Regions from separate parts of the Clostridium cochlearium genome, predicted to be linked through region 1. Evidence: predicted binding sites of a transcription regulator. Region 1 holds the regulator's gene; each other region holds the start of a gene.
What was found. The regulator NrdR, encoded in region 1, represses ribonucleotide reductase genes. The targets are predictions, from matches to a motif close to CACNANATNTNGTG.
Positions count from the first base shown of each region.

Region 2: the regulator NrdR is predicted to act here: its motif matches at 3,276-3,289, upstream of CKV72_RS02260 (vitamin B12-dependent ribonucleotide reductase).
Region 3: the regulator NrdR is predicted to act here: its motif matches at 2,732-2,745, upstream of CKV72_RS00545 (anaerobic ribonucleoside triphosphate reductase).

Region 1 covers NZ_LT906477.1:879,809-887,083, forward strand. Annotated here, with positions in the region: gene ftsZ (cell division protein FtsZ) at 1-649, shown strand, start outside; gene spoIIGA (sigma-E processing peptidase SpoIIGA) at 800-1,603, shown strand; gene sigE (RNA polymerase sporulation sigma factor SigE) at 1,667-2,374, shown strand; gene sigG (RNA polymerase sporulation sigma factor SigG) at 2,449-3,222, shown strand; gene CKV72_RS04300 (YlmC/YmxH family sporulation protein) at 3,427-3,651, shown strand; gene nrdR (transcriptional regulator NrdR) at 3,718-4,170, shown strand; gene CKV72_RS04310 (response regulator) at 4,353-5,051, shown strand; gene pnpS (two-component system histidine kinase PnpS) at 5,062-6,765, shown strand; gene CKV72_RS04320 (type I restriction endonuclease subunit R) at 6,950-7,275, opposite strand, start outside.
Region 2 covers NZ_LT906477.1:467,511-474,785, forward strand. Annotated here, with positions in the region: gene CKV72_RS02260 (vitamin B12-dependent ribonucleotide reductase) at 1-3,149, opposite strand, end outside; gene CKV72_RS02265 (Rrf2 family transcriptional regulator) at 3,550-3,957, shown strand; gene CKV72_RS02270 (transposase) at 4,081-4,992, opposite strand; gene CKV72_RS12345 (hypothetical protein) at 5,274-5,699, opposite strand; gene CKV72_RS12350 (transposase) at 5,865-6,419, opposite strand; gene CKV72_RS12490 (hypothetical protein) at 6,627-6,752, shown strand; gene CKV72_RS02280 (DsrE family protein) at 6,761-6,916, shown strand; gene CKV72_RS02285 (DUF1361 domain-containing protein) at 6,987-7,275, shown strand, end outside.
Region 3 covers NZ_LT906477.1:99,815-107,089, forward strand. Annotated here, with positions in the region: gene CKV72_RS00525 (YhfM domain-containing protein) at 1-459, shown strand, start outside; gene CKV72_RS00530 (Mrp/NBP35 family ATP-binding protein) at 482-1,324, shown strand; gene CKV72_RS00535 (ferredoxin) at 1,440-1,631, shown strand; gene thiT (energy-coupled thiamine transporter ThiT) at 1,673-2,320, opposite strand; TPP riboswitch at 2,397-2,502, opposite strand; gene CKV72_RS00545 (anaerobic ribonucleoside triphosphate reductase) at 2,763-4,877, shown strand; gene nrdG (anaerobic ribonucleoside-triphosphate reductase activating protein) at 4,881-5,390, shown strand; gene CKV72_RS00555 (ArsR/SmtB family transcription factor) at 5,457-5,822, shown strand; gene murI (glutamate racemase) at 6,025-6,807, shown strand; gene CKV72_RS00565 (DUF3870 domain-containing protein) at 6,969-7,275, shown strand, end outside.

The sequences.
Region 1 (7,275 bases):
AAAAGATAGTGTGGACACACTTGTAACAATACCAAATGAAAGATTACTTAGTATAGTAGATAAAAAGACCACTTTAATGGAATCCTTTAAATTGGCAGATGATGTTTTAAGACAAGGTGTACAAGGTATATCCGACTTAATAACAATCCCTGGTCTTGTAAACTTAGACTTTGCAGATGTAAAGACTATTATGACAGATAGGGGTCTAGCTCATATGGGTGTAGGAAGAGGTAGCGGAGACAATAGGGCACAAGAAGCTGCTAAACAAGCTATATCTAGTCCTCTTTTAGAAACTTCCATTGTAGGAGCAACTGGAGTATTGCTTAATATAACAGGTGGATCAGATCTTGGTTTGCTTGAAATAAATGAGGCTGCAGAAGTAGTTCAGCAAGCTGCTGATCCAGATGCAAATATTATATTTGGAGCTGTTATAGATGAAAATTTAAAAGATGAAATAAGAATTACAGTAATAGCCACAGGTTTTGAAAAGGATTATACAAAAGAATCAAAAGAAAATTTTTTAGAAACAGGAAATACTAAAAATAAAGAAGGAATGTCTTCAGAAGTAGCGGCATCTAAAGAGGAATATGACACTTATAGTGAAAATGATTTGGAAATACCTACTTTTTTAAGGAGACAAAGAAGATAATAAACATAAAAAATCTGATCTAATTAGAAAAAGATCAGATTTTTTTATGTTTATTATCAAAATAAGAAGAATAAAAAGAAGAAATCTATACCAAAAAATAACAAAATTTTAAAATATTAAGATATATAATAGTAAACAGGGGGGATTTAAATGCATATATACCTTGATATTTTATTTCTTGAAAACTTTATTGTAAATAGATTTCTTCTTTCTTTAACAGCGCGGACCGTTAGAGAAAAAGTAAATTCTATTTTTTTAAGTTTATCTTCAGTAATGGGGAGTTTATATCTTTTATTTATATTAATAGGTAAAAAAACTTATGCAAATAATATTTTTATTAAAACTCTAATTGCTTTTTGTATGGTTTTTATAATTTTTAGAAAAAAAAATATAGTTTTTAAAATAAAAACTACTTTTATTTTTATTTTATACTCAATATTATTGGCAGGAATATGTATTTTTATGCAAATCGCTAATGGCAATGGATTTAAAAGCAATATGGTAATTGTAAATTTTCCATATAAAAAACTTTTAATGGGAATAATGCTACTTTATTTTGTATTAGAAAGAGTAGTTAGCTTTATAAGAAATAGAGTTGTTGTAGACAAGCTTATCTATAAAATGGATATAGTTTTAAAGGATTCTAGAAAAAGTATAAATGCGTTTTTGGATACAGGAAATGAGTTAATTGAGCCTGCAACAAATTTGCCAGTTATCGTTGTAGAAAAAGACATATTCGAAGAAAAGGAAATAGAAGATTATGACATTATGTACATTCCTTTTTCTGTAGTAAATGGGGAAGGGGGAATGCTTCAGGCAATAAAGCCTGAAATGGTATCAATATATAAAGAAAAAGAAATAGAAAAAAAGGAAGTATTAATAGCCTTTTCAGAGAAAAAATTAAGTGATTGTGGAGACTATAATGCATTGCTATCAAGAAAAAGCTTTTTTTAATGAACAGCAACTATTCACTGTTTACTATTAGTTATTCACTACAAAATATTGGAGGATGATGTTATGTTTAAATTAAAAGTATTTCTAAATAAAATATTATCTAAGTTAAAAATATTTGCAAGAAATATATACTATATAGGTGGCAGTGACGTATTACCTCCACCTTTGACAAGAGAGGAAGAAAAAAACTTAGTAGAAAAACTTAACTATGGTGATGAAAGTATAAGATCAATATTAATAGAAAGAAATTTAAGACTTGTAGTTTATATTGCAAGAAAGTTTGAAAATACTGGTATAGGTATTGAAGATTTGGTATCAGTAGGAACTATAGGTTTAATTAAAGCTGTGAATACATTTGACCCTAGTAAAAAAATAAAGTTAGCTACTTATGCTTCAAGGTGTATTGAAAATGAAATACTTATGTATCTTAGAAGAAATAATAAGATAAAATCTGAAATATCTTTTTATGAACCATTAAATGTAGATTGGGATGGCAACGAATTATTGCTTTCAGATATATTAGGAACGGATAATGATATTGTTTATGATTATATAGAAGAAGAAGTAGACAAGGAATTACTTTTAATAGCCATGGATAAACTAAATAACAGAGAAAAACAGATAGTTAATTTAAGATTTGGTTTGGGTGGAAAAACTGAAAAAACTCAAAAGGAAGTTGCGGATATGTTAGGAATATCTCAATCCTATATATCTAGGCTAGAAAAGCGAATAATTAAAAGACTTAAAAAGGAAATAAATAAAATGATATAATTTTATTATGTATAAAAGTTAGCTCCTAAGGAAATAATTATAATGCAATTATATTAAAGGGGCTGATTTTACTTATGATAATAAATAAGGTAGAAATATGCGGAGTAAATACGTCAAAATTGCCAGTATTAAAAGGAAAAGAAATGAAAGAGTTACTAATAAAAACTCAACAAGGAGATTTAAAGGCAAGAGAGAGATTTATAAAATGTAATTTACGACTTGTTTTAAGTGTTATACAAAGATTTAATAATAGAGGAGAAAATCCAGATGATCTTTTTCAAGTAGGATGTATAGGTCTTATTAAAGCTATAGATAACTTTGATTTAAGTCACAATGTTAGATTTTCAACATATGCAGTACCTATGATAATAGGAGAAATAAGGAGATATTTAAGAGATAATAATTCCATAAGAGTTAGTAGATCCTTGAGGGATATAGCATATAAAGCTTTGCAAGTTCGAGATAAATTAATAGCTAAAAACAATAAGGAACCTACTATAAGTGAAATATCAAAAGAATTAGATATACCTAGAGAGGAGGTAGTTTTTGCTTTAGATGCTATCCAAGATCCACTATCTTTATTTGAACCAGTATATCAAGATGGAGGGGATTCTATATATGTTATGGATCAAATAAGTGATACCAAAAATTTAGATGATAGTTGGATAGAAAATATAGCTATAAAAGAAGCTATGAAAAATTTAAATAAAAGAGAAAAACTAATATTAAATTTAAGGTTTTTTAATGGAAGAACTCAAATGGAAGTTGCAGATGAAATAGGTATATCTCAAGCGCAGGTTTCTAGATTAGAAAAAACTGCTCTTAAAAATATGAGAAAATTTGTTTGAAAAGTATATTTTTTTAATTAATAAATGATTAGAAAGGCTCTTCTTTACTTTTGTAGAAGAGCTTTAATTTTATTAAAGGAGTGCTTATTTTTATAGTTTTGAGTATAAATTTTTATAAAATCTATATAAATATAATAATGAATTTAAAATACTAGAGGTGATTATGTGGAATATACTTTTTATTCTTTAAATAGTATAAAAACTATGGAGGTTGTGGAAATAAATTCAGGAACTAGACTTGGATTTATAAAAGATTTTAAAGTTGATACTGAAAACTATAAAATAACATCAATATTAATGCCTAATGAAAAGATATCTATTTTTGGAAAGAATAATGATATAGAAATACCCTGGTATAGAATAAAAAAAATAGGGGTAGATGTAATACTAGTAGATGCAGAAGATATATTTGAAGGGCAAATTCAGTAGAATTAAGGGGAAAAATGTGTATAATATAATTAGACAAATACACATGTAAAGGTGGGATAGTATAGTATGAAATGTCCATATTGTTCATACAACGAAAGTAAAGTAGTAGATTCTCGATCAACAGAAGATAATATGTCCATAAGAAGAAGAAGAGAATGTTTGGAATGTGGTAAGAGATATACCACCTATGAGAAAATAGAAAGTGTTCCTATATTGGTTATTAAGAAAAATTTAAATAGAGAATATTTTGATAGAGATAAAATAGTTAATGGAATAATAAAGGCTTGTCAAAAAAGACCAGTATCAAGGCATCAAATTGAAGAAATAGTAGATGAAGTAGAGAAAAAAATTAATAATTCTATGATAACTGAAGTAAACTCAAAATATATAGGAGAACTCATTATGGAAAAATTAAAGGAAGTAGATGAAGTATCCTATGTAAGATTTGCTTCTGTATATAGGCAGTTCAAAGACATAGATACCTTTATGGAAGAGATAAAAAAACTTAGAAACCAGTAATTTTTATAGAGGACAATTTTTAATGAACAACTAACAATGAATAATGAACAATTTAGGAGGATTTTCTTCATTGCGTCAGAAAATCCTTAATAATTATTCATTAATCAACGGCCCATTGGCTTGCGACACAGTCGCTAGATTAATAGTAAATAATTAAAATAAATAACCATGGAGGGTATAATATGTTAGAAGATAGTATTTTAATAGTGGATGATGAAGAGCATATTAGAGAGCTTATTAGATATAATTTAGAAAAACAAGGTTATAAAATTTTTTGTGCTGAAAATGGAAAAGAAGCTTTAGAAACAGCTAAAGACAAAAAGCCTACATTAATTTTATTAGATGTTATGTTACCTAAAATGGATGGATATGATGTATGCAAAGAAATAAGGAGAGATACTTCTATATCTACTACACCAATTATAATGATAACTGCTAAAGGTGAAGAATTGGACAAAGTACTGGGATTAGAACTTGGTGCAGATGATTATATAACAAAACCTTTTTCTATTAGGGAACTAATTGCTAGAATAAAAGCTGTGCTGAGAAGAACCGTATTACAAAATACCGAGGAACCCTTTAAATTTGAGGATTTGAAAATGGATTTTGAAAAACATGAAGTAGTAAAAGATGGAGAAAAGGTTGATTTAACTCTTAAAGAATTTCAACTGTTAGAGATACTTATTAAAAATAAGGGACGGGTACTAACTAGAGAATACTTATTAGATAAGATATGGGGATATGAATACATAGGAGAAACTAGGACAGTAGATGTACATATAAGACATCTAAGGCAAAAAATAGAGAAAGATGATAAAAACCCTAAGTATATAGAAACTATTAGAGGAGTTGGATATAGGTTTAATTTAAACATAAATTAAAGGTGATTAAATGAAAAAAAGATTAATGAGACATATGCTAGTTACGCTAACTTTCAGCATGATTTTTGTTATTACTTTTTTTGCTGTTATAACAAATTATAGATATATGGAAAATAGTAAGGCTAATTTAAAGGTAAATAATGAAATTGTATCAAAAATGTTAGAGTCCAATGACATAAAAAATAAAAATGACATTATACCCTATATATTTGGTAATAGTGATATAAGAATAACTTGTCTAGACCAAAATGATAAATTAATATTTGATTCGCAACTAGAAAAACAGCAGGGAGAGTTTTATGGGAAACGAGATGAAATAATAGAAGCCAGAAAAAATGGAGAAGCACTTAAAATTAGATATAGCGAAAGTAAAAACAAGAATACTATATATTTTGCTAAAGTTTTAAAAAGTGGAATTATTCTTAGAACTTCTACAAACCTCAATGATATTAGCATTGTACAGGGAAAATACTCTATATATTATTTAATTATAATCATACTTTCTAGTATGGGGGCTTTTATCTTTGCATCTAAACTATCTTCAAGTATTGTTAAACCTATAAAAAAATTAGAATTTATAACTTCTAGGATAGCAGCAGGAGAATTAGACAGAAGAGTAAATATAAAATCTAAGGATGAGATAGGTCAGTTAAGTAATACTTTTAACAATATGGCAGATAAACTTCAATATACAATAAATGATAGTATAGAAAAACAAAATAAGCTAGAAGCTATATTAAAAAGTATGGATAATGGAGTAATTGCAGTAGATAAAGATTTTAGAATTATAATGATAAATCCCTATGCTAAAGAAATTTTTGATATAGAAGAAGATATTATTGGTGAAAACCTACTTGATAGAATAAAAAGTTATGAATTAAAGGATATATTTAAACAAGATAATATAGAAGAATATAGAGAAGTGAAAATATTTTATCCTAAAGAAAAAGACTTAAGAATAAAAACTACGGACATAAAGATAGGAAAACAATTAATAGGTACGGTAGCAGTAGTACAAGATGTTACAGAAATAAAAAAATTAGAAAATATGAGATCACAGTTTGTAGCAAATGTTACTCACGAGTTAAAAACACCATTAACATCTATAAGAGGGTTTGCGGAAACTTTAAAATATGTAGAGGATAAAGAAACTAAAGATAAATTTTTAAATATAATAAATGATGAAGCAGACAGGCTTACAAGACTTATAAATGATATACTAGCGCTTTCAGATATAGAAAATAATAAAGATATGAAGCAAGAAAGCATACATGTAAATGAAATACTAGAGGATATAGTATATTTGATGGAAAATTCTTCAGAAGAAAAGAATATAGAATTATTTATTGTAGGAGATAAGGTATCAAATATAAAAGGAGATAAAGACAAATTTAAGCAAATGATGATAAATCTAGTAGATAATGGCATTAAATATACTGAAGAAGGTGGCAAGGTTTATATAGGAGCTAAAGAAGAAGAAAATAATTGTGTACTATGGGTAGAGGATACAGGGGTAGGCATATCTAAAGAACATATAGAAAGACTATTTGAAAGATTTTATAGAGTAGATAAGGCTAGAAGTAGGAGACAAGGTGGTACAGGACTAGGGTTAGCTATCGTTAAACATATAGTTTTAGGTTTTAATGGAACTATCAATATAGAAAGTGAGGAAGGAAAAGGAAGTAAATTTATTATAAAAATACCTATTTCATAAAGAAATATATTTATTAATTACTAAAAGAGGTTGCCAAAAGAAGCGTTCACTTAGGGATTGAAGAAAAACTTAAATGAACAGCTTCAAGCGGAGCAAAAAGAGACCAGTCACAATCAGGCATGAATGCTTGAAGTGACTGGTTTTTTATAAAGATATTATTTTTGAATTAGCGATTGATATTAATCTATATCAATCCTAAATACTTCTCAAAGAATAACATTAGTTTTTCGATAATTCCTTGCTTTTTCGCGGCTCTGCCTCCGCCAAAGCGGGATACAGGTGGCATGATTTTATCAATGGCTGTACCGGTCGTCTTAAGCATTCCATCTCGGAAAGCATTGTCGATGAAACGGCGGGTTTCTTCAGGCTTTAATTTTTCTTCTTCTATAATTGCTGAAATATCCGCTTCCTTACGCTCATGGAGGAATTTGCGCCAATCCTCATCCACTTTGGTCGATACATTGACTTGCTCTATAAAACGCTCGATAAGCTCTTTCTTACTTCGAAGTT
Region 2 (7,275 bases), 410 kb from region 1:
CATCCTGTAGTAGAGCCACAATCTAGGCAAACCAAGCAAGTTCCATTTCTAACCATTCTAGTACTAGAACAAGTAGGACAAGTAGAACAATAAAGTCTTTCACCAGCTATAGTATTACCTTTAACAGTTCTATACATATTATCTGAATTTAAATCATTGTTAGATACATTATTATTGTTGTTAGAATTCTTAGATTCACCATTAGCATAGTTAGGTGAGTTAGTAGCAATCTGATCTTTAATAATGTCTTTTGTATTGAAGATAATATTACGAGCGTTGGTGTTTAAATCATAATTCTCAGGCTTTACTTGACATCTAGAGAAATCACCAACTTCTATATCAATTATTTTACTAATAAGGTCAGATATAGAAGATACGTATTTTATATATGGATGTTTTTGAACAAATCCATAAGGTTCATATTTTTGTCCCCTAAGCATTTTAGATATATCTTGAGGAGGGACATGGTATTGCAACATAATAGACAAAGCTTTAGAAAGGGAATTTAATAGTCCCATTATAGTAGTACCTTCTCTATCTGTTGTAATATAAATTTCTGATATTTCTCCATTTTGTCTTCTGTTCACAGTAGTATAAATTTTAACATCGTTTATTTGAGCTGGATGAGTAGTACCATTCCTTATACCAATGGCTTTCTCACGTTTTGAATAAGGGACGCCCCTTTGAAGTTCTCTTTCAAGTTCTTTTGCTTTTTCAAGAAGTTTCTTATAGCTTAAATCTTCTAATTTAAAATCTTTTTCTGAAGATAAACTTATGTTTAAAGGTTGGCTAGCTTTACACCCGTCCCTATAAAGAGTTATTCCTTTTATACCTAATTCCCAAGAAGTTAGTATAACTTTTTTGAAGTCTTCTACAGTAGCATTATTAGGTAAGTTAACGGTTTTAGAAATAGCTCCGGATATTAGAGGCGTTAGGGCTGCAACCATTTTAACATGTCCCATAGGTTCAATGTATCGTTTCCCACTACCACATTTGTTGGCAGTGTCAAAGATAGCGTAATGTTCCTTTTTTAAGTGAGGAGCTCCCTCTATTTTACCGTCTAATACCTTCTCGTATTTAAAGCCTTCTTTAGTTTCTACTACTTCTTTTTCTAAAACGTATTGTAAAATATCTTTTATTTGTTCTTCAGAATATCCAAGGTTTTTTAAGGAAAGCTCTATAACTGGATTAGTTACAGTCATCATTCCGCCACCAGATAATTTTTTGTAAACTACATGACTAAAAAATGGTTCTATAGAAGTAGCAGCACAATCCATTGCAAAGGAAATAGTGCCAGTAGGAGCTATAACTGATACTTGGGCATTTCTATATCCATATTTTTCACCGCTATCTAATGCTTTTAACCAAGATTTTTTTAATAGACTACTTAACTCAGAAAAACCTATGTTTTCTAATAATTTGTGATCAACTTTTATTGGATTGTAGTTTAAGTCTTCGTATGGACTAGTTATACTTCCAGCTACTCTAGCATGATTTTTAATTACTCTTAGCATATAAGGTTTATTTATAGAGAATTTTTCGAAAGCACCTATTTCTTTAGCCATTAATGAGGATATATAGTATGAATATCCAGTTAACAGTCCAACTAAAGAAGATGAAATATTTCTAGCTTTTTCGGAATCATAAGGATATCCTAATACCATAAGTAGTGAAGCTAAATTTGTTATTCCAAGTCCTGTTGCTCTAAACATATAAGTCTTTCTGGCAATATCTTTTGTAGGAAACTGTCCCCAGTATATAGAAGCCTCTAAAGCCAATTGAACAAGGCCCACAACGTGAAGATAACTTTCTAAATCAATGTTCTTTCGTTCATCATCATAAAATTTGTATATATTTATAGAGGCTAAATTGCAAGAACTATCATCTAAAAAAGCATATTCACCACAAGGATTTGTGGAGTTAATTCTATTATGTTTAGCATTAGTGTTTCCGTCTTCTCCAGCAGGACAAGTGTGCCATGCATTAAAAGTATCAGAGAATTGAGGAGCTGGATCTGCACACATCCAAGCCGATGTTGCAAAAGAATCCCACAGGTCTTTAACTTTAACTTTTTTATTTACAGATGAATCTACTCTACCTGTTAATTCTATAGCGTCATCAGGGACGGGGGTTAACTTTTCAGCTAAATTTTTAACTTTTTTCATAAAAAAATCTGAAAATCGTACAGAGTTATTGCTATTTTGACCGGAAACAGTTTCATAAGCTTCTCCGTCAATATCTATATCATAGCCCATTTTACCAAGAGCTCTTACTTTATCTTCTTCATGAGATTTCCAGGTAATGAAATCTAATATTTCTGGATGATCTATATCTAAGCAAACCATTTTAGCGGCTCTTCTAGTAGTTCCACCGGATTTAATGGCTCCAGCATTTCTATCTAATCCTTTTAAAAAGCTCATAAGTCCAGAAGAAACTCCTCCACCAGAAAGTTTTTCGCCTTTTGCTCTGATGGTGGAGAAATTAGTCCCTGTCCCCGAACCTCCTTTAAATAATTTTGTTTCATTAACATATTGATCAGAAATAGAATGAGGACCTAAAAGTTTGTCTTCTATAGAAAGTATAAAGCAAGCAGAAGCTTGAGTCCTAGAATAAGAATCTGTGCTTTCTACAACTTGTTTTAGGTTTTCATCGTAATAATAAGTGCCATTAGGACCTCCTTTGATTCCATACTCCATACATAATCCAGTATTAAACCATTGTGGAGAGTTTGGAGCATACATTTGGGCTAATAAAGCATATACCATTTCATCATAAAATATTTGTTTTTCCTCTTTAGTTTTTAGCAATCCTTGTTTATATAAAGCAGTAGCCCAAAAATTTACCATTCTATGTGCTACCATTTTCATACTGTTTTCATAACCATATTTATTAGGGACGCCCGCTTTTCTAAAATATTTAGATGCTATTATGTCACATGAATTTTGCGAGTAGTGTTCTGGAAACTCAAGATCTTTCATATCTACTAAAACTTTTCCTGTCTTATGATCTTTTAGAAAAACATCTACTGATTTCCAGTTAAAAAGATCGAAAACAGTTAAATTTTTATTTTTTTCTAATTCTTTTGTGAATTTTCTTCTAATTATTTTATTGAGAGAATCTGTGTAATCTAAATTATTTAATAGTTCCAAAATAATTCCTCCTCATCTAAAGAATACTTAATAAGTATATTATAAAAAAACAATATATACAAATATTATAAAATTGAATTAAATTAGTCTAGAATAGCATATATAGTGTAATGATACGTTTTTCTATACAATATATAGTATATTACAATAAAATAAGAAATGTATAGTAATTTTAAATTAATTAATTAAGCAGTTAGTTAGAAATTAGTTTAGGGACAGGGGTAAAAACAAAAACAAAGAAAGTAATAGTTACGTATTATATAAAAATAATGATATAATAAAGAGTAAAAGAGTATACAATAAACATATAAATAGAAAAGAGGTGACATAAAGACTATTTAAATAAACATAAATTATATTGTTATTAAAGATAAAATAAAATTAATATAAGGTGATGAGGATGAATATAACACAGGAAGCAGATTATGCAATAAGAGCACTTTTAATATTAGCAAAAGAAGGTGAAGGAGAAAAATTAGATGCTAAAACTATTTCAGAAAGAGGTAGAATTCCTTTAAGATTCTTACTAAAGTTATTAAGAAAGCTTATTCAAGCTGGAATAGTACGTTCATATAGAGGAGTTAATGGTGGATATGCATTAAATAGATATAGTAAGGATATAAATTTAAGGGAGGTTATAGAAGCAATAGATGGTTCTATATCAATAAATAGATGTATAATAGATAAAGATTTTTGTAATGCAACCAATACAGAAAGATGTGTGGTACATAAAGAATTAAAAAAAGTTCAAAGTATATTAGTAAATGAGTTAGAAAAAATCACCCTATTTAAGTTAAAAAATTCGTAATACTTTTAAATATTAAGTAAAAGTATAAAAGTTATAATTAGTGATAAAAAGATTTTTGTGCAACTTTAATAATCCTTTGTTTGTAAAAAAATGAAGGATTATATTAATATGTAGATTTATATATTATTGGGCAAGAGGTGTATAAATAGATATAAAATCTTCAATTATATTTTTAAAATTAGGATTTAATTTTAAAAGATTTACTGCATTATCACATAATTTACAAGCTTTGTATTCTGATATATTAATAACTTTACAAATTTTTGCATATGTAAAATCACAAAGACAGCGCATTAATAATATAGTTAGAGCTATGTCATTTTTATTTTTACAATTATTTTTGAAAAGGTTTTCTTTTTTCTTTACAACATCAGAGATGAATTCTAATATATGTTCTGGATCAAAACTTCTTGATATGATATTTCGATTGCTGTTATAAGAAGCTTTTTCATTTTCTATATTTTGATTATTTAAAGTATTTTCATCTATAATAAAAACTAATTTCAGATACTGTTTTCTAGCTTTTTTTACATCAGAACTAAATAACTGCATAATAAAATCTTCGTCTAAAATTTCAAATTTATCTTTTTTGAAGCCCAGAAATACACATAAACTGGAATAAGTATATTTTTCAATACAGTTTCTATATTTACTAATAGATAAAGGATTTTTATGTATATATGCAGAAAGATTAATTAAATATTGCTCATTGTGGACTATTTTACTTTTAAATCTATCTAAAAAAAGTGGTCCTTTCCTTTTGTACTTTTTATTAAAATACAAGGCATATCTAAAGTTTATACAATGCATTATTTTAGAAATATCAGCGCCATTTACATCAATTATAAAATGTGCATGATTAGACATTAAACAATAAGAATATACTTTAAATTTATATACATATTGATAATGTTTAATTAGTGATAAATAAAAATTTTTATCATCATTAGACTTAAAAAGCAGAACGTCACTAATACTTTTTACAATTATATGAAATATAGAAAAATCACTTTTTTTTCTAGCTGATCTGGCCATAAGAATACACCTCTTTATTAAAAAATATTAACTTTATTTTCTATATTTAACACAACAAACTAAAAATATTCATATTAATAAATGATTTTTAAGATATTTGAAGAAATATTTATTTAGAACAATATAGGGACGGGCGTATTAAATATACTAAATATACTCTATGTGTAAACATAAGTATTAAAACAATTTGTTAATTAGTTGATTGCAAAACTAATGATTTAAAAAATTAAATACTCACCTTAAATTATAAATATTAAATTTTTAAAAAAACAAACTATAGATTAAGCAATTAATGATTTTATTGAGAGTATCTTATTTTTATTATTAATTTTATAGCTAATAATTACAGTAATTAATTGGGTTATACCTGCTAATAATAATTCAGCTTTTAAAGAATCCGTCTTATTAATTTTTAAGGTCGATAGACCTAATGGGTGTTTAATAATATTGTTGGTTCTTTCAGTAATAGTTCTGATTTTATATAAGTTATTCCATTTTTCTGTATTTCGAGGAAGAGGACAATTAAGTCTAAAGTCTTTATTGATGGTTGGATGATATATTCTTCCACAAGGTGAAGATGTACATGGATTTTCACAGGAAAGTATATACTTAGTTTTACCATTAATTCGTACTTTTTTAGATTTAGGGCAAAGCCATTTAACTCGCATAGAACGTCCTTTTTCTCTTGTAACTCCATCAAATTTCATTGGAAGAGAAGAGTCCTTCGGACATAAGGGAACTCCATTATCAGTAAAGCCGCTTAGGCTGTGGTAAATCAGAAGAATTACGAGGATTAATTGGAATAATAGGTATTGTGTTGCAATCTTTAATTAGATATTTATAATTGTCATCACAATCATAAGCAGCATCACCTAGAAAATAATTATATTTGAATTTTTCTTTTTAGCAACTTTACCAGTATTTAAAAGAGATTCAAAATATTTAGGATTATTTTCTTTAACATAAGCTTCAATACAAGTAGTATCAGCAATTATTATTTTAGATAACTCAGAATTAAGTTTTTTACAAATAGGTTCAGTAATATCAACTAAATGATTGAAAAAACTATGAATATGTTGAATAAAGTTAGATTTAAATCTAGAGAACTGAGATTCATGAGGCACTTTATTCAAATTACAAAGAGATCTTAATTCTTTAGACAAATTCAATATATTTATAAATAATTCAGTTTCAGAGATACCAAGTATTTTTTGCACTATGAATGCGGTTAGCATTGAAGAAAGAGAATAATCTCTACGACGACCAGTTGAGGAATAGTAGGCATTATAAAAACTTTGAGGTATTAACATTTTCATGTTAATATGTTTTTCAAAAAGCTTAATAAATTTAGGCTTATCTTCTTCAAAACAGTCTACGACTTCTTCATAAATATTAGAAAGATGAATTTGGTTTTTTAAATTGATCATAAGGGTTCCTCCTTAAATTTATATTTGGTGGTACTTATATAAATTCGACATTGAGTGGGGGAAATCCTTTTTGATAAAGCTTGAAATTCCTTGAGCCCTAACGGGCTTGAGGTTTTGCAAGCGACTAAAATTTGTTAATGTTAAGGGAGGATTCAGATATATAAATATAAAGTTATATTTCATGTAGATGAAAATAATAAATTTAAATTGGATTTAAATAATATAAAAAATTTGCTTGAAGATATGAAAAATAGTTATTTAGAAGTAGAAATATTGCTAAATTCAGAGGCGGTTTCTTTGGTGAAAAAAAATGTGAATATACAATCAATATAGAAAAACTAATGAAAAAAAAGGTATCATTTGTTGTATGTAATAAATCATTAAAAGCTTTGAAAATAAAGGGGAAAGAATTAATAGATGGAGTAGTAATAGTTGATTCTGGGGTAGGTGAGTTAGTAAAGAAGCAGATTGATGGATGGGCATATATAAAACCATAAATTTAATAAGGAATAAATAGGAATAAATAAGCCCTGTCCCTTAACTTCCTACAATTTAAGAGGTGATTATGTGTCTAAAACCTTAAAAAATAAGAAAAATAATTTTAAAAATATTCTTGTTGTAGTAATTTTTATTTATTTTTTATGTATTGTATTTGGAAAAAGATTAGATAATATGTACATGATATGGAATTTGTTATTGGCATGGATACCATTAGAAATTTCGTATTTTTTTAAAAAAGTATTTGGAGATAAGAATAGAAAAAAATATTCCCAAACTTTAATTGTATTATTAAGTATAATTTGGGTTATATCATATCCTAATGCTCCTTATGTTATTACAGAATTAGTTTATTTAA
Region 3 (7,275 bases), 780 kb from region 1:
GATGGAAAAGTATACATAGTATCTAAAAGAATAGATAATGATATAATAAAAAGTTTTTGGGATGTAAGAATTCCTAAAGACTTTACAAATATATATTACGACTCTATATTAGAAATTCTTGATAATTATTTAAAAGATAATGGAGAAACTAGTAAAACTATAGGAATAAATTTAGAAGATGACATCGAAGTTAAAAAGTTTATTTTATCTAAGGATTTAGAAGAATTTAAAAATAGACTAAAGAAATATAAAGGAGTATACTTAGTAGAAGAGGATGATTCTAAATATGACGTAGTAATGACTTTAAAAACTCAAGGCTATAGAAGATTATTATATAAGTCCAGTGCTACATTTCATGATAGAATAGATAAAAATGACAAGAAGTATTATCTTAAAGCAGAATATGAAAATAGAGCATGGCATGTAGAGTGTTCTAATAAAAAGCCTGAGAAGTTTTAATGGAAACTAAGGAGGAATTTTTATGAGTAATTGTGATAGTTGTCCAAGTAAAGGTAAATGTGATAGTAATGAAGCATCATGTTCTAAAATAGTACCTAAATACGGTAATATAAAACACATAATTGGTGTTATAAGTGGTAAAGGTGGAGTAGGTAAATCTACAGTTACAGGAATTCTTGCTACAAAGCTAAAAAAAGCAGGATATAAAGTTGGGGTATTAGATGCAGATATAACAGGACCATCAATGCCTAGATTTTTTGGAATAAATGAAGAAAGAGCATATGCTTTAGAAGGAAGAACTGGAGAAGAAATTAAATTTTTACCAGTAGAAACATCATCAGGTATAAAGGTTATGTCTCTTAATCTATTAACTGAACATGAAGAAGAACCAGTTATATGGAGAGGTCCAGTTATTACAGGAGTACTTACTCAAATGTATACAGATACAGAATGGGGAGAACTTGATTATCTTCTTATAGATATGCCACCAGGAACAGGAGACGTAGCACTTACAATCATGCAAAGTATACCTGTAGAAGGAATGGTAGTTGTTTCAACAGCTCAAGATATGGTTTCTATGATAGTTAAAAAAGTAATTATAATGGCAAAAAAAATGAATATAAATGTTTTAGGTGTAGTAGAAAATATGTCTTATGTAAGATGTAGTTGTGGAGAAAAAATAAATTTATTTAGTAGAAAAACTGCTGAAGAACAAGCTAAATATTTAGAAGTACCTTTAATAGCAGAACTTCCTGTAAATTTAGACTTAACAGAAAGTATGGAGAAAGGTAATGTGGAAGATTATATTACAGCCTGTGCAGAATATGAGGAGCTATTAGAAGGATTTATGAATCAGATAAAATAACAAGCAAAAAGTTGGTAAATAATATTTGCCAACTTTTTATTTATCTAAATATAGTTATAAATAAATAAAACAAGGTAAAAATAATAAAGATAATATTTATTAAGGAGGAATACAAATGAAAGCATATGTAGATAAAGAAACTTGTATAGGATGTGGATTATGTCCTTCAGTGGCTCCAGAAGTATTTGAAATGGATGACGATGGTAAAGCTAAAACAATAACAGAAGAAGTCCCAGATGGATCAGAGGAGCTTTCTAAAGAAGCGGAAGCTAGCTGCCCAACATCTGCTATTTCTGTAGAAGAGTAGAAAACTTAAAGGTGCCTTTAAAAGAAGGCACCTTTAATATGTTATAAAACTTTATAATAAGACTTTTTATTTATAATTTTATATATATTTTCAATAGGTAAAACATATATTATCACAATACATATAAGAGCATTTACAGATAAAAAAGATCCATTATATATTAGTGAATATAAGTAAGAAGACATAGATTCAGGTGCTGTACTTCCCCAGAATACTACTCCTGCAATAAAGTGAAAAACAAATCTTCCCAATATAGCCATTATAGTTCCTAAAATTTTGTTGTTTTTAAAATATCCAGCTAATCCAAGAGCCATAAAAGGTAATGGATAGTCAAATAAAACTTGAAGTGGATGAAGTATATATGGACCTAATATTAATTTTATAAGGCCATATAAAAATCCAGTTAGAAAACCTACTTCAGGACCGTATAAAAGAGCCATTAATATAATAGGAACCATTGCTCCAAGTGTAACTGAACCTCCATTTGGAAGCTTTGTTAGCTTAAACATATCTAGAATAGTAGCTAAAGCCAATGCTAGTCCTATGCTACAAATTAATGCTGGAGTTAATTTTATTTTTTTAGATTTTAATAAAATTATTACTACTAACATTAGACCTAGTAGTGTTAATATGGAATTAGGATTACTAACTATTTCTAATAAGTTTTCTCCTAAAGATAATAAATTCATTTAAATAATACCTCCTGTTTGTGCATGAGGGGTAAATAAAAAGCATTCCAATTAAGGAATGCTAATAATAATATTCTATATCTATAAAAGGCTTTCCTACGCTGGAATTATCCAGTTCAGGTACAAGGGTTAATGAATAAGAAATCCATTTCTCAGCTTTTATAGCACCCCTAGCACTACATTATTAAATTTTATAAGTTTATTATATTATATATATTTAATTATTGCAAATATGTTGAATTAATTTACAGCAAATACATAAACTTATATTTATAAAAGGTCAACTTTAACATAAGTGCAAAAGAAAGAGATTGAAAAGATAAATTATATATTAAACACATTTACTTCATATAATATGGAATTTTATAAGTTGATTTTATGACATTCACATAGTATAATGACCAAAGTATATACAATATATTGTAGTTAGGAGGAAATGTGTATGCTATATGTTGTAAAGAGAGATGGCAGAAGAGTTTCTTTTAATGCCATAAAAATAGCTAATGCAATTAAGAGAGCTTCTGAGGAAATAGGGTTTGAATTAAAAGAAAGTGAATATATGAATTTAACTCAAAATGTAGTAGAACAAATAGAAAAGTTAAATAAAGATGAGATATCAGTTGAAGAAATTCAAAATTTAGTTGAAAGTATTTTAATGGAGAACAGTTATAAAAATATAGGGAGAGCCTATGCTAATTACAGACAGGAAAGAACTAGAATAAGAGAAATAAAATCAGATTTAATGGAAGCTATAGAGAAGATAGGGGTTGAAACAGACAGAGATAATGCTAATGTTGGAAATAATTTTTCTTCAAAATTATTAAGAATAGCTAGTGAATCTAATAAGTGGTATAACTTAGCTGCTATGCCTAAACATTTAGCTAAGGCTCATGAAAATGGAGATATATATTATCATGATTTAGATAGTTATAATTTAACAGTGAATTGTTTGCACATACCAACTAAAGAAGTTTTATCAAAAGGATTTAATACAGGGTATGGATTTATAAGACCTCCTAAAAGAATAGAGTCTGCTTGCGAATTATCATGTATATTATTACAATCAACTCAAAATGATATGTTTGGTGGGCAATCTCATCCAGATTTTGATAATGATATGGGTTACTTTGTTGAATTTACAAGAAAAGAAATAAAAGAAGAATTAAGAGAAGTTGGATTAGAAGAAGAAAAGATTGAAGAGCTATGTGAAAAAAAATTAAGGAAAAGTATTAGTCAGGCAATGCAGGGCATAGTATATAATCTGAATACTATGCATTCAAGAGCGGGTTCACAAGTTCCTTTTAGTTCAATAAATATAGGGATACCAATGTCAGAAGATGCTGCATTAGTTTGTGAATTATTTTTAATAGAGTATGAAAAAGGATTAGGGAAAGGTGAACAACCGATATTTCCTAATATAATATTTAGAGTAAAAGATGGAGTGAATAAGAGACCATCAGATCCATATTATTATTTATTTAAATTAGCCTGTAAAGTTGCTAGTAAGAGGATGAATCCTACTTTTATGAACATTGATGCAGATTTTAATTTAGAATATTATAATAAAGGATATTTACCTGCTACTATGGGATGTAGAACTAGAGTACAATCTAATGTAAATGGAGAACCAGATGTTAAAGGAAGAGGTAATATAGCACCAACTACAATTAATTTACCAAGGATAGCTATTATATCTAAAAAAGATATAAATAAGTTTTTTGCTTTATTAGATAATAGATTAGAAATGGCAAAAGAAGCATTATTACATAGGTATGGTGTTTTAAAAAGATTAAGAGTTAAAGATTTACCTTTTGTTGCAGGACAAAATCTAATGAAAGGATCAGAAAATTTACAGCCAGAGGACAGTATAGAACCTATTTTAAAACAAGGTACTTGGGGTATAGGATTCATAGGATTAGCTGAAACTCTTAAAGCTTTAATAGGAGAGCATCATGGTGAATCAGAAAATGCTAGAGAATTAGGAATAAAAATCATAAAACATATAAGAGACTTTACCGATAAGACTACAAAAGAAACAAAGTTGAATTGGTCTTGCTATGCTACTCCAGCAGAGGGGTTAAGTGGGAAATTTATAGTACAAGATAAAAAAATATTTGGTGAAATTAAAGGGGTAACAGATAAGGACTATTATACAAACAGTTTTCATATACCAGTTGGATATCCAATATCAATAAAAGAAAAAATAGATATAGAAGCGCCATATCACTCAATTTGTAATGGAGGACATATTTCTTACATCGAGTTAGATGATTATCCAACAGAAGATGTAATAATGGATATAATAAATTATGCTTATAGCAATACTAATATTAATTATTTAGGGATAAACTTTCATATAAAGTATTGTAAAAACTGTGGTACTTATATAGATAATCACGAATCAAGTTGTTTTAAATGTGGAAGCAAAAATATACAAGGCATATCTAGGGTTACAGGATATTTAAGTTTAGATGAAAGATTTGGAGTTGGAAAGGTAGCAGAAAGAAAGGATAGATTATCACATACTAATGGAAAAGTTTTTTATGAGGAGAGATAGAAAATGAACTATCTTCAAGTGGCAGGTTTTTTAGATAATTCCTTAGCTAATGGTGAAGGACTTAGATCTGTATTATTTTTATCAGGTTGTAAGCATGAATGTAAGGGGTGTCATAATCTTGCTATGCAAGACTTTGAATATGGTGATAGGATATGCATAGATGATATAATTAAAAGAATAAGAAAGAATATACCTATAATAAGAGGGGTTACCTTTTCTGGCGGAGAACCATTAGAACAAGCAGAAAATTTAGCTGAATTAGCTTTAATGATAAAAAAAGATGACCTTAATATATGGTGTTATACAGGATATGAATTTGAATATATACTTAGCAATATGGATAAAATAAATGGATGGAAAATTTTAATTGAAAATATAGATATATTAGTAGATGGTACTTTTCAACAAGATAAGATTGAACCTAATCTAAAGTATAAGGGTTCATATAATCAAAGGATAATAGATGTGAAAAAAAGTCTCTTGGCTAAAAAAGTTATAATATATCCTATATAAAGTTGAATAAAGATATATTGATAGATATAATTAAATTAATTAAAACATTCATATTGGGGTGAAATAATGAAAAATTTAGATGGAATAGAAGTTTGTGAATGCTGTACCATTCATGAAGATTGTGTAGAGTGCGTGAGAAGAAATATGTTAGATGAAGAAACTTTTATGAAGTTATCAGATTTATTTAAGGTTTTAGGAGATTATACTAGAATAAGAATAATATATGCCTTATTTAATAAAGAACTTTGTGTTTGTGATATTGCAGAAGTATTAAATATGAGTCAATCTTCTATTTCTCATCAATTGAGAACTTTAAAAGCGGCTAGATTAGTTAAGTTTAGAAGAGAAGGGAAAACTGTTTTTTATTCTTTAGACGATGAACATATAAGAAAATTATTTAATGCTGGATTAGAGCATGTTAAGCATAATTAAAATAAGTTAAGAGATAGAAAAATGAAACTCTTGACATAATTAAAATCTTTTGTTACAATATTTTTAAAAGATAATAACATACGTTCTTATATTTGTATATAAGTCGGTAAAAACTGAAACTTATATATATAAATGTAAAGAAGCCGGATTTTTGTTAAATAAGACAATAATCTGGCTTTATTTTTTGAGGAGGTTGATATTTATGATTACAAAGGACAGTGCCATTGGAGTCTTAGATTCAGGAGTAGGTGGACTTACAACAGTAAAGGAACTTCAAGAATTATTACCAAATGAAAACATATATTATTTTGGTGATAACAAAAATGTTCCATATGGGAATAAGACAGAAGAAGAGATTATAAAACTTACTAGAAAAATGATAGAGTTTTTAATATCTGAAAATGTTAAAGTTATAGCTGTTGCCTGTAACACAATTTCAACTATTATAGATGAAATAAGTAGGGATTATGATGTAAAGATAATAAAAGTAATAGATCCTATAGTAAATAATATAAAAAATATTCAGAAAAGAGATAAAGTTGGGCTAATTGCAACTAATTTTACTGTAAGCACTAAGTACTATGATAAAATGCTAGGAGATGTAAAGGTTATCGGGAAAGGATGTTCAGAACTTGCAGCTATAGTAGATAGTGGAGAAATAAATGAAAAAGAAGTTAGAAATATTATAAAAACTGATATAGATGATATTAAATCAAGAGAAGATGTAGATACAATAATATTAGGTTGCACTCATTATCCAATAATTAAGCATATTTTTGATGAATGCTATCCAGATGTAAATTTTTTAAATCCAGCACATCATCACGCTATTGCGATAAAAGAATATTTACAGGAGATGGATTTACTTAAAGAAGACAATAGAAATAAATTTTTTAAGGTTTTTACTACAGGAGATAAAGAAAAATATAGAATTATAATGGACATGCTTAAATTAAAAGAACCTGATGAGATAATATTGAAGTAAAAGTGAGTTAAGAGAGAATTGTCTTACTTTAGTAATTAATTGCTAAAGTAAGACAATTCTCTTTTTTATTTTTAATAAAGTATAAATTATAGTTAAACTATTGTATAATTTAATTATAAAATAATATATGTTATTATTTAATAAAGAATGGAGAGAAAAAAATGATTTATGATACTAATACTATATATGTAACAGGCATGTCAAAATCTAATAATATGGATCCCATAACTAAAATGTACAATTCCTTTTTTTTAGGCCTTATATTAGATAAAGATACAGATATTATTATTGATGTAACTTGCAATACAATAAGTGATATAACTAATGATTTTATAAAAACTATTTTAGTAGGTAAAAATTTAGTAAAAGATCTAAATAAGATAATATTAGAAATAAATGAAAGATTTCTAGCTACTTCTCAAAAGGCACTAATAGTTGCATTAAAAGATTCTTTTAATAAATATGAAA